3 regions of the Streptomyces sp. NPDC002884 genome follow, and region 3 is predicted to be linked to each of the others. Evidence: riboswitches for the same ligand, from Rfam matches in the RefSeq annotation. Region 3 holds a riboswitch; each other region holds the start of a gene.
What was found. A riboswitch is a leader RNA that binds a small molecule or an ion and turns the genes downstream of it on or off. The one in region 3 is predicted to bind S-adenosylmethionine.

Region 1 (5,478 bases), on a different contig from region 3:
TCAGGCTGCGTCGGGTGAAGTGGGCAGACATGGCCGTCCTTTGTGACTGGTGTGCTGGTGAGAGGGTGGTGGCGTGGGGGGAAGTCAGGGGGGCGCGTCGGGGCCGGCGCGCCGTGCCGAGCTCGGTGTCAGAGCACCTTGCTGAGGAAGTCCCGCGTCCGCTCGTGCTGCGGTTTGTCGAGGACCTCGCTGGGCGGGCCCTGCTCGACGATCTTCCCTTCGTCGATGAAGACGACCCGGTCGGCGACCTCGCGGGCGAAACCGACCTCGTGGGTGACGATGACGAGCGTGGTGCCGCTGGTCGCCAGGTCCTTGATGACCGCGAGGACCTCGCCGACGAGCTCGGGGTCGAGGGCGGAGGTGGGCTCGTCGAAGAGGATGACGCCGGGGCGCAGCGCGAGGGCGCGGGCGATGGCGACGCGCTGCTGCTGGCCGCCGGACAGCTGCCGGGGGTAGGCGCCGGCCTTGTCGGCGAGGCCCACCCGGTCGAGGAGTTCGCGGGCCAGTTCCAGGGCGGCGGACTTGGCGAGTCGCCCGGTGGCGACCGGCGCGGCGGCGACGTTGTCCAGCACGGTCAGGTGCGGGAAGAGGTTGAAGTTCTGGAAGACGAAGCCGATCCGGCTGCGCTGGGTCAGGATGGCCCGTTCGCTCAGTTCGCGCAGCCGGTCGCCGTTGCGGCGGACGCCGATCAGCTCGCCGTTGACGCTGACGTAGCCGATCTCGGGCTTCTCCAGGTGGTTGACGACCCGCAGCAGGGTGGACTTGCCGGAGCCGGACGGGCCGAGGATCACGGTGACCTCGCCGGGCCGCACGGTGAGGCTCACGCCGTCCAGGACCCGGTGGGCGCCGTACCACTTGTGCACGTCGTGCACCTCGACGGCGGCGGGCACGATCCCGGCGGTGTCGGCGCTCTGCACGGTGTCGGTGGTCATACGGCGGCCTCCCGGCGGATGCGGCCCCGCAGGTCGGTGAGACCGGTCCGCAGTTTCTGCAACGGCGTCGGCGGCAGGGAGCGCGTGGCGCCCCGGGCGTAGTACCGCTCGACGTAGAACTGGACGACGGAGACGAGGCTGGTCAGGATCAGGTACCAGACGGTGACGACCAGCAGCAGCGGCACGATGTCGCCGGGGTAGGTGGCCCCCATGGTCTGCGCGGTGCCGAACAGGTCGAGCAGCGACACGTAGAAGACCAGCGAGGTGGACTTGACCAGGCCGATCAGCTGGTTGACGTAGTTCGGCGTGATCGACCGCAGCGCCTGCGGGAAGACGATCTTCCAGAACTGGTAGCGCTTGGGCAGGCCGAGCGCGGCGGCCGCCTCGTGCTGGCCCTGGTCGACGGAGAGGATGCCGCCGCGGACCACTTCGGCGGCGTAGGCCGCCTCGTTGAGGCTGAGGCCGATGACGGCGATCACCATGTCGGTGGCCAGCCGGGACTCGTCGAAGCGGAAGAACGCCGGACCGAAGGGAACCCCCACGCTCAGGGTCTGGTACAGGGCGCTGAAGTTGTAGAGGAAGAGCAGCACCACGATCAGCGGGATGGAGCGCAGCGCCCATACGTAGGTCCAGCTGACCGCGCGCAGCACCGGGCTCTTCGAGAGCCGGGCGAGGGCGAGCAGGATGCCGCCGAGGAGGCCCAGGACCGCGCTGTAGGCGGCCACTTCCAGGGTGATCAGCAGTCCGTCGAGGATCACCGGCCGCAGGAACCAGTAGCCGAAGCGGTCCCACTGGTAGAAGGGGTTGGAGATCAGTCCGTGCGTGAACTGCGCCACCAGGACCAGGACCACGGCGGTGGCGATCCAGCGGCCGGGCCTGCGCAGCGGCTGGACGCGCTGGGCGGTCAGTTTCTCGGACGGGACGTCGATGGCGGGCGCGGCCTCGGCGAGGGTCACGGCGCCTGGGGGTTCACTCATGAGGGGCTCCGGCGGGAGTCGGACACCCCGGGTCACGGCGGACGTGCGTGGCCGGACGCGTCCCGGCGGGGCGGTGGGGACCGCTCCGGGGGCGCGAACAGGGCATGGCGCACGGATGCGTACAGGAGACCGGGGTGGGGCGGACAACGGCACACCGCTCGGGCGGTGTTCGTCAGGAACGCGGCGGCGGGGCTGCGGTGCGAGGGGTTCGTTCAGCCCCGACAGCGGGCACGGCCCGGTGCGGTACACAGTGCGCTGTTCACGCGCAGGAGGTCGACGGCGCGGTTGGCGACGAGGATGTCGAGGTACGGCCGTACGCAGCCCCGGGGGCGACGCGGCGCCGTCCGATGAGCTGCGTACATGTCCGTCACCATCACTGTTCCGGCCCCTGAGGGGCCATCGCGCTTACCGATACGTCATTACCGAAACGTCGGTCCGGTCGTCACCTGGGGCACCCCACCGCGGAGCGAGGGTTGCCGGTCAGCTAGCCAGGGCTTGTCGCTGACGCTCATGACCGTTCTGGGCCGTAAGTAAGACAGTTGCCCGAACGAATGTCAACGGCGGTCCGGTGGATGGACCGGGTCAGGGCCGGTTGACCTGCGGTCGGACCGCCGAACCGTCCGCCGCGTGGGTCTCCCAGTCCAGGATCTGGACGGCGGCGCCGGCGGCCTCCAGGCCCTGGCAACGGGCGTGGTGACGGCGGGCGATGGCGTCCAGGTCGAGATGGGCGCCGAAGGCCGGGTGAGCGGCCAGCCGGCGGGCGTAGGCCCACAGGGCGGGGTGGTCGGCGATGCGGTGCACGGCGGCCGCGTCGAGGTGGTAGCGGTGCACGGTGTCGAGTTGGACCAGGGCGACCCACAACTCGACGTCGGCGGCGGTGATCTGATCGCTGATCAGGTACTCGTGGGCGCCGAGCCCGCGCTCCAGCACCCCGAGCGTGGTGAGCAGCGTGTCGAGGGCGGCGGTGCGCTCCGCCTCCTCGGTGTCGGCCGCCCCGGCGCGCTGGGCCGCCTCCTCAATGCCCTGGGCGCACATCCGCTCGACGGCCTCGATCTGCGACTCCGCGCCGCACGGGTACAGGGTGGGCCGGCCGCCGCCGAACCGCCGGGCCAGGTCGCGGGCGATGTCGGGGCCGTGGCTGCTGACGATGCGCCCCGACCAGTCGTCGCTGAGCACCGGCGCGAGGGCGGGTCCGGTGTACCGGTGCGCGCTGGCGTCGTACAGCGGACGCAGCGCCGAGTGGCCTCCGTCGGGGCAGTCGGGGACGGCGGGCAGGAAGGTGACGGGGCAGGCCTTGTCCAGGCCGAGGAGGCTGTGGGTGACGGCGATGCGCAGACAGTCGGGGTCGGCCGCCGCCAGGTGGAGGCGGTAGCGGCGCGGCACCGCGTAGTGGCCGCTGCGCGCGTCCCGGCCGATCCGGCCCCGGAAGGCGGCGGTGGGCCGGGCGGACAGGTGGGCGGCCAGTGGTGTGACGGACATGACTCTCCCCGGGGGCGGGACGCACGAGGGACGTGCGCGCGGCGGATGCGACGTCGAAGAGGGAGGTGCGGACCTCGTCCGCTCGTGCCGGGTGCGGCCGCGTCCAGGGGACACCGCCGGTGCGGTTCGGCGCGGGGACGGGCCCGGCTCAGTCCTGGAACCTGATGGCGCTGCAGACGCGCTTCAGGTCGATGTGACGGCGGGAGGTGAGAAGGGGCGACGACCCCGCCGTGCGGCTCGCGCGGCCGGTGATCGGCTCCTGTCGCCCCATTGTTTCCCTACCCGTTCACTAGGATTCCCGGATCGAGTGTCGATCCGCCCCGGGCCTCCGTCAAGAGGGCGTCCACCAGGTGAGTACCGGTCGGGTGCGGGACGGGTACCGGGGCGGTACCCGGGCTGCCGGGAAGGGAGCCCCGGGAGCCGGGTGTCCCCCTCACCGCCCCATGGCGTCCAGGGCCGCGCGGGCGGCGTCCCGGACCGCATCCCGCCCGGCCGGGCCGGCCGCGTTCGCGACCTCGCCCAGCAGGCGTACGTCCTTGGCCAGCAGCGCGCCCGCGTGCGCGCCGATACGGTCGAGAGTGCCGCCCGCGTCGGCGACCCGCTCCAGCGCGAAGCCGGCGGCGCTGCCTCGACGCAGGACGCGGCCGAGGACCACCGGATCGAGACCCAGGGCTTCGCCGAGCGCGAGGGTGTCGGCGGCCAGTCCCAACTGAGCCGTGAACAGTGTGTTGTTGAGCAGTTTGGCGACCTGCCCCGAGCCGACGGGGCCCAGATGGACGACCGGATCGCCGTAGGTGGCGAACACCGGCCGGCAGGAGGCGAACACCTCCGGGTCCCCGCCCGCCATGACCAGCAGGGTGCCCTGCTCCGCGGCCCGTCCGCCGCCGCTGACCGGAGCGTCCAGCACGGACACGCCCTGCGTCGCGGCGCGTTCGGCGAGGCGGCGGCAGGTGTCGGGATGGACGGTGGAGTGCACCGCGATCACCCCGCCGGGCCGCAGCCCCTCCAGTACGCCGGAGGCGACCTGCTCCACATCCGCGTCGGCCACCACGCACAGACACACCAGATCGCTGGCGGCGGCCAGTTCGACCGGTGAGCCGGCGGTCCCCGCGGCCGTGCCGGCGAACGGTTCGAGGCCGACGGGGTTGCGGGCCCACAGCGTGGTCGCGAAGCCCGCCTCGACGATCCGGCGGGCCATGGGCGCGCCCTGGCCGCCCAGTCCGATGAAGCCGACGCGCACGGGAGGCCTCCTCAACTCTCGTTCCGCGGGCGCCAGAACACCGCCAGCAGACCGGCCGTCGCGACGACGCCCACCCCGAGCACCGCACCGGCGCCCGCCCATCCGGTCACACCGATGTCCGCGGCCTCGTCCACCGAGTAGTCCCCCGGCCCCCACGCCCCCAGGGCCACCGCGAGGACACCCAGGACGAGGACGTACTCGTAGCCCTCCTTGAACACGAAGAAGCCGTTGCGGCGGTGCGCGAGCAGGCCCGCCACCAGCATCACGGACAGCACCGCCGCGCAGGCCAGTGGGGTGAGGAAGCCCGCCAGCAGCAGGACGCCCGCACCGAGTTCGGTGAGAACGCTGAGCCACGCCTGGAGTCTCGGACGGGTGAGTCCGAGCCCGCCGAACCAGCCGGCGGTGCCGGATATACCGCCTCCGCCACGCCAGTGGTTCCAGCCGTGCGCCACCATCACCACACCCAGCACGACCCGTACGAGCAGCAGTGCGGTGTCCGAAGCCCCACTCATGGCCATGTCCCCTTCTCCGTCGGAAGCGCCCGCACCCCCGACGCGCGCTCCTCGACGAAGGCGGGCACGTGCCGGCGGTGAGCGCGAGCGGTACGGCCGGCGCCGGTGTCGCGCCCGCGCCCGCCTGCTCGTGGCGTACCACCCGTGGGGCTCCGGTGAACATGGAAGCGAGCTCCGTGCGCCTGTCGGACCGGTTCGCCCCCATCTGTGCGGCCGGCGGCCTCCCCGGGAGGTGACGCCCCCGCCCCCTCCCGGCGGAACGCGCGCCGCCGGTCTCCCCTCAGGTGCGGGACTTGGCCGTCGCGGCGAAGGAGTCGGCGGCCGCGAGGTCGAAGTCG
Region 2 (5,478 bases), on a different contig from region 3:
TTCGGCGTCATCCGTCCCGGTTCGACCGCGTCGACGGTCTCCGCCGGACGCACCGACACCGGCGGCAACGCCAGCTCCCGCCGCAGCCCTTGGGCCGCGTCGAGCACCGTGTCCAGCAGCAGCCGCACCCGCATGTCCTCGACGCTGCGGCCCTCGCGCGCCGCCCGCCGGGTGGCCTCGAGCGACGCCTCCACCTCGCCGAGCCGCCCCTTCAGACGCCGGGCCTCGCTCTCCGCGGCGGACACCTGGGCCTGCCCCTCGGCGCGCACGGTCTCCAGCTCGCCGCGCACCTTGCGCAGCGCGGCCTCGCCCCGCTTGACGTCGCTGAGGGCCGAACGCAGCTTGCGGTGGAGCGACTCGGCTTCCTTCCGCGCCGCGTCCAGTTCGGTGCGCAGCCCCTCGGTGCCCGCCCGGGTCTGCTCACGGGCCCGGTCGAGCTCCTCGCGCAGCCGCTCCAGTTCGGCCCGGCTCTCCTCGCCGGCGCGCTCGGCGTCCGCCCGCTGGGCCTCCTCGCCGGCCGCGGTGACGAGCTTCACCCAGCCGGTGGGCCGCAGTACGTAGGCCGCGGCCGCAACTTCGTGCGGGTCCGCGGCCGGGGTCGGCGAGCCGGAGTCGAGGGCGCCGGCGAGTTCCGGCTGGGTCTCTCTGAACTTCTCGGCGATGCGCTGCCGGAAGAGCGGATCGGTCTCCAGCGCGGCCGCCATCGCGTTGCCCGCGAACTTGGCCCGCCGGTTCGGCGCGAACCGGGCGTACTGCCGCAACTGGGCGGGCAGTTCGCCGACGGTCAGTCCGCCGAAGCCGTCGGAGACGATCTGTACGACCCTGCGCCGCACGCCGTCCGGCAGCGGACGGTCGAGCATCTCGGCGGCGCCGTCGCCCGGCCCCCCGCCTGCGCTCTCCACCATCCGTCACACCCCAATACTGTGCGAGGTCCGCCCCGCCCTCGACTTCGCTCGAGCGGGGGGACCCCCGTCGTCAGGAACCGGCGCCCGGCCGATCCACGAGTTCCACCTGGTCCACGGCGTTGCACCAGCGGCACCGCACCGACTCGATGGTCTCACTGACCACCTCGCGCTCCTCGACCTTCGGCTCACCGGCGAGGTCGAGGTGCACGTACTCGACGACCTTCGACGAGCGCGTCACGTCGAACCGCGTCAGGTTGCCGCAGAGCGTGCAGCGCCACCGCGTCGCGGCGGTCGGCAGGGGAACCGTCATCGTGGCTTTCCGCTTCCTTCTAGTGTCGTGCTTCCGGTTGTGGGGGTCGGGCCGGAGGCTCCCCCGCGCGTATGGCTCGTAACCCTACGGCCTGGCGGGTACTCGCCGCCCACCCGTCCGCGGCGGCGAGGCGGTCCGGGCGAGTGCGTCCGGTTACGTCATGCTTTGTTCCCGTGATCGGCAACTGGAACGGGACGGTAGGCAGGGCGGTCCGCGACCGCCCTGCGCCGGTGATCTACGCACTGATCGCCCTGTGCTGCCTGATCTTCCTGATCGGGCCCGCCTCGGGCTTCAATCCGGCGTACGGCTCCGGCGACGAGCTGCTGGCCGCGCAGCGCGCCTACTTCCGGCGCTGGGGCGTGGTGCCCGGCGAGCTCTTCGAGGGCGCGCCACGAGCCGCCCTGACCCCGGCCACGGCCCTCTTCGTCCACGGCAGCTGGGTGCATCTGCTGGGCAACATGCTCTTCCTCTACGTCTTCGGGACGATGGCCGAGGACCGGATGGGCCGTGTCGAGTTCACGCTCTTCTACCTCGGCTGCGGCTACCTGGCCCTGCTGGGCTACGCCGCCGCCAACGCCGAGTCGTCGCAGTCCCTGGTGGGCGCCTCCGGGGCGATCTCCGCGGTCCTCGGCGCGTTTCTGTACCTGTTCCCCCGAGCGCGGGTGACCAGCCTCCTGCCGTTCCTGTTCTTTCTGCCGCTGCGCTTCCCCGCGTGGGTCGTGCTGCCCTTCTGGGCGGCTCTGCAGTGGGTGGCGGCGGGGCAGGCCGCCCAGGGGCCCGGGGTGGCCTATCTGGCGCACCTGGTGGGCTTCGGCCTGGGGCTCCTCTACGCGTGGGCCCGTTTCGGGAGCAGGCGGGGCCGGAAGGGCGGCCCCGGGAGGGCGGCGGTGCGAGACGGGCGGGCGGCTAGAGTGAAGCCCGCCCCAGCTCCGGCTCCCGAGGGAGAGAACCAGCCGTGATCACCGCGATCGTCCTCATCAAGACCAGCGTGGACCGGATTCCCGAGATCGCGGAGCGGATCGCTTCGCTGGACTCCGTCAGCGAGGTCTTCTCCGTCACCGGGACGTACGACCTGATCGCCATGGTGCGGGTGAAGGAGCACGAGGACCTGGCGGAGGTCATCCCGGGCAGCATCAGCAAGATCCCCGGGGTGGAGGGCACGGACACGCACGTCGCCTTCCGTACCTACTCGCAGCACGACCTGGAGGCGGCGTTCGCGATCGGGCTGGACTCCTGACCGCCTGACCACCGCCTCCGGCGGGACCGTCGCTCAGACCGCGGGCACGCAGCGGCCGTCCTCCGTCCGGTACTGCCACTGCGCGCCCTCGCTGACCAGCTCGCGCACCGCGTTCACGAAGCGCTCCACGTGCTCGTCCGGGGTTCCCGCGCCGAAGCTCACCCGGATCGCGTTGAGGGACTTCTCTCCGGGAGCCGCCTCCGGGGCGCCGCACTCGCCCTGGGTCTGGGGGTCGCTGCCCAGCAGGGTGCGGACCAGCGGGTGGGCGCAGAAGAGGCCGTCGCGGACCCCGATGCCGTACTCGGCGGAGAGGGCGGCGGCGAAGTGGGAGCTGTTCCAGCCCTCGACGACGAAGGAGATCACTCCGACCCGCGGGGCGTCGTCGCCGAACAGGGAGAGCACCTTCACCTGCGGGACCTCGGCCAGACCGTCCCGCACCTTCGCGATCAGGTACTCCTCCCGGGCGACCAGGCTGTCGAAGCCCGCCTCGGTGAGGGCCTTGCACGCCGAGGCGATGGAGTAGGCGCCGATCACGTTCGGGGAGCCGGCCTCGTGGCGGGCGGCGTTCTCGTGCCACTCCACGTCCACTCCCCCGTCCTCGCGCCGCGTGACCTTGCGGCTGGCGCCGCCGCCCGCGAGGTACGGGTCGGCCGCCACCAGCCAGTCGGCGCGGCCGGCCAGCACACCGGCGCCGAAGGGCGCGTACAGCTTGTGCCCGGAGAAGGCCACCCAGTCGACGTCGAGCTCCTGGACGGAGACCGGGTGGTGCGGGGCCAGCTGGGCCGCGTCCAGGACGATCCGGGCGCCGTGCGCGTGCGCGGCGGCCGCCAGTTCGCGTACCGGCCACAGCTCGCCGGTGACGTTCGAGGCGCCGGTGACGCAGACCAGGGCAGGACCGTAGGGGTCACGCCCGGCGAGGGCCCGCTCCAGCGTCTCGACGGCCTGGCGCGGGGTGCGCGGGGCGTTGAGGTAGGTGACCCGGGCGTCCTTCCACGGCAGCAGCGAGGCGTGGTGCTCGGTCTCGAAGACGAAGACCTGGCAGCCGGCGGGCAGGGCGCGCGCCAGCAGGTTGAGGGAGTCCGTCGTCGAGCGGGTGAAGACCAGCTGGTCGTCGGGACGGCAGTCCAGGAACTCGGCCACCGTCCTGCGGGCGTTCTCGAAGAGGTCCGTGGACAGCTGCGAGAGGTAGCCGGCGCCCCGGTGGACGCTGCCGTAGTACGGGGCGTAGGCCGCCACGTCGTCCCAGACCCGCTGGAGGGCGGGGGCGCTGGCCGCGTAGTCGAGCGCCGCGTAGCTGACCTCGCCGCCCGTCACGAGCGGGACCGTCACATCCCGGCCGAGAACGGGCAGCTGTGCACAAACGGTACGGGCGGCGGCAGCGGTGGGGACAGACATGGCGAACTCCCGTGAGAGGCAAGGGGGAACCGCCGTGCGAGCGGATACGGCTCGAGCACGGAGGAAAGTGAAAGGGGTACGCGGAGGCGGGGCTCTACGCCCTATCGCATTCGCTTGCTCACGGAAGGCTCCCTCGACGACCAGGACCCCTGGCGGTACTCACTCAGAAGAGTGCGAGGGGTCCGCGCTTGCCGTAGACCTCGCTGCCTACGGCCTGGTCTTCACCCGGGGCACCCCGCCACGGACGGAGGGTTGCCGGACAGTCGGCCGGGGCCTCATGACTGTCACTCATGACCTGACACAGGAAAGTACGTGAAGTGATCGCCGTCCCGCAACCCGTGTCCGGATCGCGGGACGGTCGTCGGGGACGGCGCTACGCGTTGCTGGCGGCCACCCAGCGCTCCAGGGCCCGCTTGGCGGCGCCCGAGTCGATCGACTCCGCCGCCCTGTCCATCCCGGCCCGCAGCTGCTCCGCCAGCGTCCCGGTGCCCGGCTCCAGCGCCACGAGCGCCGCCGCCGAGTTCAGCAGCACGGCCTCGCGCACCGGGCCCGCCTCGCCCTCCAGGAGCCGGCGGGCGACCTCCGCGTTGTACGACGGGTCCCCGCCCCGCAGGGCCTCGACCGGGACCAGCTCCAGCCCGACGTCACGCGGGTCGAAGGACTCCTCGGTGACCTTGCCGTCGCGGACGACCCACACGCGGGACGTGGCCGTCGTGGTCAGCTCGTCGAGGCCGTCGTCGCCCCGGAAGACCAGGGACGAGTTGCCGCGCTCGGCGAAGACGCCCGCCACGACCGGCGCCATGCGCGGGTCGGCGACCCCGACCGCCTGGGCCCGCACCTTGGCGGGGTTGGTCAGCGGGCCGAGCACGTTGAACACCGTGCGGATGCCCAACTGACCGCGCGCTGCGCCCACATGACGCAGCGCCGGGTGGAACTTGACCGCGAAGCAGAAGGTGATCCCGGCCTCCTGGGCCACCTCGGCCACCCGCCGCGGGGTCAGCTCCAGATTGACGCCGAGCTTCTCCAGGACGTCCGAGGCGCCGGACGCGGAGGACGCGGCCCGGTTGCCGTGCTTGACGACCGTGGCACCCGAGCCGGCCACGACGATCGCCGACATCGTGGAGATGTTGACCGTCTTCGCGCCGTCGCCGCCCGTGCCGACGATGTCGACGGTCGGGCCGGGCACCTCGATCAGATTGGCGTGCTCGTACATCGCCCGGACGAGCCCGTTGATCTCCGCGACGGTCTCGCCCTTGGCCCGCAGCGCCACCACGAACCCGGCGATCTGCGCGTCGGTCGCCTCGCCGCGCATGATCCGGTCGAGCGCCCAGAACGTGGCGTCGGCGTCTTGGTCACGGCCGTACAGCAGACCGTTCAGCACCTCGGGCCAGGAACGGCCCGCCGCGGTGTCGCCTCCAGCGGGGGTCACAGCGCTCATAGCCGCTCCTGCGTGTGTCGTCGTGTGCGTCGTATGCCGTCGTGCGCCTCGTGACAAGGCGCCACCCCACCCTATCCAGCCTGTGGGCACGGCAAAGGACCCCGTCCGAAGACCGGACGGGGCCCTTTCCTGTGGCGTGGCGACGCCTCAGCGATCAGTGGTGGCCGTGGCCGCTCGTGATCTCCTTGTACTC
Region 3 (5,478 bases):
CCTCACCGACCCGGTCCTCGTTGTCACTCTCACCTTCAGAGTGCTAACGCCAATGATTAGCACTCGACCCATGAGAGTGCAAGCGCCTCCGCCGGACCCGTGCCCTTCCGGACACCCCTCACGGACGTCTCACCGGCGTCGCGCGGACGCCCCCGGACAGACCGAAGGGCTCGCACCCGGTGGAGGTGCGAGCCCTTCGTCAGATGTACAGAAGAACGACGCTTTCAGTCGGCGCGTGCTTCAGCCGGTCGCGAGCCGGACCATGTCCGCCTGCGGCCCCTTCTGACCCTGCGAGATCTCGAAATCGACCCGCTGACCCTCTTCCAGGGTGCGGTAGCCGTCCATCTGAATCGCGCTGTAGTGGACGAAAACATCCGCACCACCGTCGACCGCGATGAAGCCGTACCCCTTCTCCGCGTTGAACCATTTGACGGTGCCCTGAGCCATGCCTAACTCCCCTATTACTGGCCCTTGCACAGATCCACACTTCGCGGATCCGGGTCAGACCTCACCCCCCGGTTGGCTTGGGGGCGTGCGCCGGAACGCGTCGACCGCGGCCGAATGTATCTGTCCAACTGCCCTCTGCAACAGGTCAGTCGGACGAGAATTCCGGACGCATGGGATCCGGAATGTGGCGAGAATTCGCCTGAATTGAGGGCAAGTCGGGCCCTGCATAAGCCGCAAAAGCCACGAAAGAGGCGCGCACATTGGCTGCTTCTTGTCGGGCGTGGGGCGGAAATCAAAGACTCCGGATCCGGTGATTCGGACCGGGTTCCCCAACTGTACCGCGCTCAACCACACTGAATTGCCCCCTCCGCTTCTATCGCGGAGAGGGCAATTCGATGAACGCTCGGTAATCGCTGTTACCGACGGTTACTACCGATGGGTACTGAACGACGGTCAGTCATCGCCCGACGGTCGCTCGACCGGCGGCCGACCATCGGCCGACCGTCGGTCAGCCGCCGGCGACGGCCGGGATGATCGAGACGCCGGCGCCGTCCGGGGTGGCCGTCTCCAGACCCTGCTCGAAGCGGACGTCGTCGTCGTTCACGTACACGTTGACGAACCGGCGCAGCTTGCCCTGGTCGTCGAGAACCCGGGCGGCGATGCCGGTGTGGTTCTTCTCCAGATCGGAGATGACCTCGCCGAGGGTGGCTCCCTGGGCACTCACCTCGGCCTGGCCTCCCGTGTAGGTGCGCAGGATGGTGGGGATGCGGACGTTGACGCTCATGTCTGGTGATCTCCGGTCGGTAGGGGGCCACAGGGGCGCGGGGCCGTGCGGATCGTGCGGCTGCCGCCGCGTGGGCGCGACCGGTTCGCGCCGGTCCGCAGCGCACATACGGTCTGGTGGCGGAGCGCCCCGCTCATGACGCGAGGCCGGCCTCGCGGAAGGAGTCGAGGTTCGGACGGATGGTCGCGGTCAGGCCGGTGCCGGCCACCGCGTCCAGGGTCTTCAGTCCGTCGCCCGTGTTGAGGACGACGGTCGTCCTGGTCGGGTCCAGAAGGCCGTTCTCGATCAGCTTGCGCGTCACCCCCACCGTGACACCACCGGCGGTCTCCGCGAAGATGCCCTCGGTCCGCGCCAGCAGCTTGATCGCGTCGACGATCTGCTCGTCGTTCACGTCCTCCACCGCGCCGCCGGTGCGCCGCGCGATGTCGAGGACGTACGGACCGTCCGCCGGGTTGCCGATGGCCAGCGACTTGGCGATGGTGTCCGGCTTCTGGGGGCGGACCACGTCGTGCCCGGCCTTGTAGGCGACGGACACCGGGGAGCAGCCCTCGGCCTGCGCGCCGAAGATCTTGTACGGCCTGTCCTCGACCAGCCCGAGCTTGATCAGCTCCTGGAGGCCCTTGTCGATCTTCGTCAGCTGCGAGCCGGAGGCGATCGGCACGACCAGCTGGTCCGGCAGCCGCCAGCCGAGCTGCTCGCAGATCTCGTACGCCAGCGTCTTGGAACCCTCGGCGTAGTACGGCCGCAGGTTGACGTTGACGAAGCCCCAGCCCTCGCCCGCCGAGTCGCCGATGAGCTCGGAGCAGAAGCGGTTGACGTCGTCGTAGTTGCCCTCGATGCCGACGAGCTCGCCGCCGTAGATGGCGGCCATGACGACCTTGCCCTGCTCCAGGTCGTGCGGGATGAACACACAGGACCGGAAGCCCGCACGGGCGGCGGCGGCGCCGACGGCTCCGGCCAGGTTGCCCGTGGAGGAGCAGGAGAGCGTGGTGAAGCCGAACGCGCGAGCGGCCTCGATGGCCTGGGCGACGACCCGGTCCTTGAAGGAGTGCGTCGGGTTGCCCGAGTCGTCCTTGACGAAGAGCTTGCCGGCGTCGACGCCCAGCTCGCGGGCGAGGTTGTCGGCCTGGACGAGCTTGGTCCAACCGGGGTTGATGTTGGGCTTGTCGGCCACGTCCGCGGGGACGGGCAGCAGCGGCGCGTAGCGCCAGATGTTCGCGGGTCCCGCCTCGATGCGCTTGCGGAGCTCCTCCGTGTCGTAGGAGGAGAAGTCATACGCGATCTCGAGCGGGCCGAAACATTCCTCGCAGGCGAACACCGGGCCGAGGGGCACGCGGTGACCGCACTCGCGGCAGTTCAACGCCGCGGCCGGACCGAGGTCGACAGCAGAGGACGTCGTAGAGTCGGTGGTGCTTGCACCCGTGGTGCTTGCAACAGTCTGCGCAGCCATGTGAGGCGAGGCCCTTTCTCCTCATCTTCCTCACGACGCATCTCGCCGTGAGACGGATTTGGCACCTTCCCGAGCCGGGAGCCTCGCGGAGCGATCACCACATGTGTCAGTGATCGTCACGAGACCGGCTGGAGGGTTGCCGGGGCTTCATCGGGCCGTATCCCTCTGCCCCTCTGGATGAGCGGTATGAAGTTGTGGACGGGGGCGACCTCGGACATGCGATGGTCATCCGCGTTGTTCAAGACTGTAACCGAAGGCCAGGACAGTTGAGATAGTCGTCCGAACCGCGAGATGGATCACACGGTCACCTTCTGTGCACCCGGTGTGATCACGACAGTGAGGAGCCGCAGACTGTGCTTCCAGAAACTGAGCGCTGGCTGGCCACCCGCTCCTGGTCCGTGACCGATCGTCCGCTGCACCGGATCCTGGCGGCGAAGCGCGCCACGAACCAGTCGGTGTCCGTCGTCCTGCCCGCGCTGAACGAGGAGGAGACGGTCGGCGACATCGTCGCGATCATCCGTCACGACCTCATGCACCAGGTCCCGCTCGTCGACGAGATCGTGGTCGTCGACTCGGGATCCACCGACCGCACCTCCGAGGTCGCCGCGGCGGCCGGCGCACGGGTCGTCCACCGGGACGACATCCTGCCGCGCCTGCCGGCCGTGCCCGGCAAGGGCGAGGTCCTGTGGCGCTCGCTGCTGGTCACCACCGGGGACATCGTCTGTTTCATCGACGCCGATCTGAGGGAGTTCTCCTCCGACTTCGTCTCGGGGATCGTGGGCCCGTTGCTCACCGACCCCGGGGTGGATCTGGTCAAGGGCATGTACGACCGTCCGCTGGGCGGCGCGGCCGGCCAGGGCGGGAGGGTCACCGAGCTGATGGCCCGCCCGCTGCTCAACATGCACTGGCCGCAGCTGGCCGGGTTCGTGCAGCCGCTCGGCGGGGAGTACGCGGCCCGCCGCGCTCTGCTGGAGCAGCTGCCGTTCCCCGTCGGTTACGGCGTGGAGCTGGGCATGCTGGTGGACGCCCTGCACCTGGTGGGGCTCGACGCCCTGGCCCAGGTCGACATCGGCGTGCGCAAGCACCGGCACCAGGACGGTCAGGCGCTGGGCCGGATGGCGGCGGCCATCTACCGCACCGCCCAGCTCCGGCTGGCCCGCGGGCACCTGGTCCGCCCGTCCCTCACCCAGTTCGAACGGAGCGCGGACGGCTTCGAGCCGCGCACGTACTCCGTGGACACCGAGGAACGGCCGCCGATGGCGGAGATCGCGGAGTACGCGACCCGCAAGGTCGCGTGAGCGTCGGACGGGCCGTATACGGCATGCCGCCGGCAGCGGCGACACGGCCGGACACGGCCCGTCCACACAGCGCGACCGTACGTTTGAGCGTTTCCCGACCGGGCTAGGTTGGGCGTATGGCTTCCACGCACGACACTGCCGCCCGGGCCGCCGAGGTGCTGGTCGCGTCCAACCGCGGCCCGGTCTCCTACGAGGTGCGCGAGGACGGCTCGCTGCACGCGAAACGCGGCGGCGGCGGGCTGGTCTCCGGCCTGTCGGCCATCGGGCCCGACACGGGCGCCCTCTGGGTGTGCTCGGCGCTCTCCGACGGCGACCGGGAGGCGGTCCTGCGCGGGGTCGGCGAGGAGGGCGTGCGCATGCTGGCCGTTCCGGCCGACGTGCACGCCGACGCGTACAACGGCATCGCCAACTCCGTGCTGTGGTTCATCCACCACCTGCTCTACCAGACACCGCTGGAGCCCGCCTTCGACGCGGAGTTCCGCCGCCAGTGGGCGTCGTACGAGACCTACAACCGGGCGTTCGCGGAGGCGCTGGCGGAGGAGGCGGCGGACGGCGCGGCGGTCCTCGTCCAGGACTACCACCTGTGTCTGGTCCCCGGGATGCTCCGCGAGCTCCGCCCCGACCTGCGCATCGCCCACTTCTCGCACACGCCGTGGGCGCCCGTGGACTACTTCGCGCTGCTGCCGGGGGACATCCGCGAGCAGCTGCTGCACGGGATGCTCGGCGCGGACCGCCTGGGCTTCCTCACCCGTCGCTGGGCGGACGCGTTCACCGCGTGCTGTACGGAGTTCGCCGACGGCCCGGGCAAGACGCGGATCGGCGTCCACGGCCTCGGCGCGGACGCCGACTTCCTGCGCGCCCGCTCGCACGAGCCGGACGTCGACGAGCGCCTGGCCGCCCTCCGCGAGGAGATCGGCGAGGGCCGCAAGGCGATCGTCCGCGTCGACCGCACCGAGCTGTCCAAGAACATCGTGCGCGGGCTCCTGGCCTACCGGCAGCTGCTCGACGACCACCCGGAGTGGCTCGAACGGGTCGTCCACGTGGCCTTCGCCTACCCGTCCCGCCAGGACCTCGCCGTCTACCGCGACTACACGGCCGAGGTGCAACGCCTGGCCGAGGAGATCAACGCCCGGTACGGCACACCCGGCTGGACCCCGGTCCTGCTGAACCTCAAGGACGACTTCGCCCGCTCCCTCGCCGCCTACCGGCTGGCCGACGTGGCCCTGGTGAACCCGATCCGCGACGGCATGAACCTGGTCGCCAAGGAGGTCCCGGTCGTCTCCGACGAGGGCTGCGCGCTGGTCCTGTCCCGGGAGGCGGGGGCCTACTGGGAGCTGCGCGAGGACGCGATCACGGTCAACCCGTACGACGTCCTGGAGACCGCCCGCGCCCTGCACGAGGGGCTGACCATGAAGCCGGAGGAGCGGGCCGAGCGCACGAAGCGGCTGTCCGCGGCGGCGACCGCGCTTCCCCCGGCCCAGTGGTTCCTGGACCAGCTC

Region 1: linked by a shared signal. The riboswitch ahead of ABT070_RS09765 (amino acid ABC transporter permease) and the one ahead of thrC (threonine synthase) in region 3 are both predicted to bind S-adenosylmethionine.
Region 2: linked by a shared signal. The riboswitch ahead of ABT070_RS00810 (aminotransferase class V-fold PLP-dependent enzyme) and the one ahead of thrC (threonine synthase) in region 3 are both predicted to bind S-adenosylmethionine.

The regions. Positions count from the first base shown of each region.
Region 1 covers NZ_JBEOVB010000003.1:538,788-544,265, forward strand. Annotated here, with positions in the region: gene ABT070_RS09755 (transporter substrate-binding domain-containing protein) at 1-31, opposite strand, end outside; gene ABT070_RS09760 (amino acid ABC transporter ATP-binding protein) at 129-932, opposite strand; gene ABT070_RS09765 (amino acid ABC transporter permease) at 929-1,909, opposite strand; SAM riboswitch class IV at 2,306-2,425, opposite strand; gene ABT070_RS09770 (glutathione S-transferase C-terminal domain-containing protein) at 2,492-3,388, opposite strand; gene ABT070_RS09775 (NAD(P)-dependent oxidoreductase) at 3,822-4,628, opposite strand; gene ABT070_RS09780 (DoxX family protein) at 4,640-5,140, opposite strand; gene ABT070_RS09785 (carbohydrate kinase family protein) at 5,421-5,478, opposite strand, start outside.
Region 2 covers NZ_JBEOVB010000001.1:172,631-178,108, forward strand. Annotated here, with positions in the region: gene ABT070_RS00790 (NYN domain-containing protein) at 1-905, opposite strand, end outside; gene ABT070_RS00795 (hypothetical protein) at 976-1,215, opposite strand; gene ABT070_RS00800 (rhomboid family intramembrane serine protease) at 1,389-2,174, shown strand; gene ABT070_RS00805 (Lrp/AsnC family transcriptional regulator) at 2,171-2,452, shown strand; gene ABT070_RS00810 (aminotransferase class V-fold PLP-dependent enzyme) at 2,486-3,847, opposite strand; SAM riboswitch class IV at 4,027-4,143, opposite strand; gene trpD (anthranilate phosphoribosyltransferase) at 4,221-5,285, opposite strand; gene qcrB (cytochrome bc1 complex cytochrome b subunit) at 5,440-5,478, opposite strand, start outside.
Region 3 covers NZ_JBEOVB010000010.1:25,357-30,834, reverse strand. Annotated here, with positions in the region: gene ABT070_RS21460 (cold-shock protein) at 241-447, opposite strand; gene ABT070_RS21455 (MoaD/ThiS family protein) at 956-1,231, opposite strand; gene thrC (threonine synthase) at 1,365-2,681, opposite strand; SAM riboswitch class I at 2,700-2,865, opposite strand; gene ABT070_RS21445 (glucosyl-3-phosphoglycerate synthase) at 3,035-3,979, shown strand; gene ABT070_RS21440 (alpha,alpha-trehalose-phosphate synthase (UDP-forming)) at 4,096-5,478, shown strand, end outside.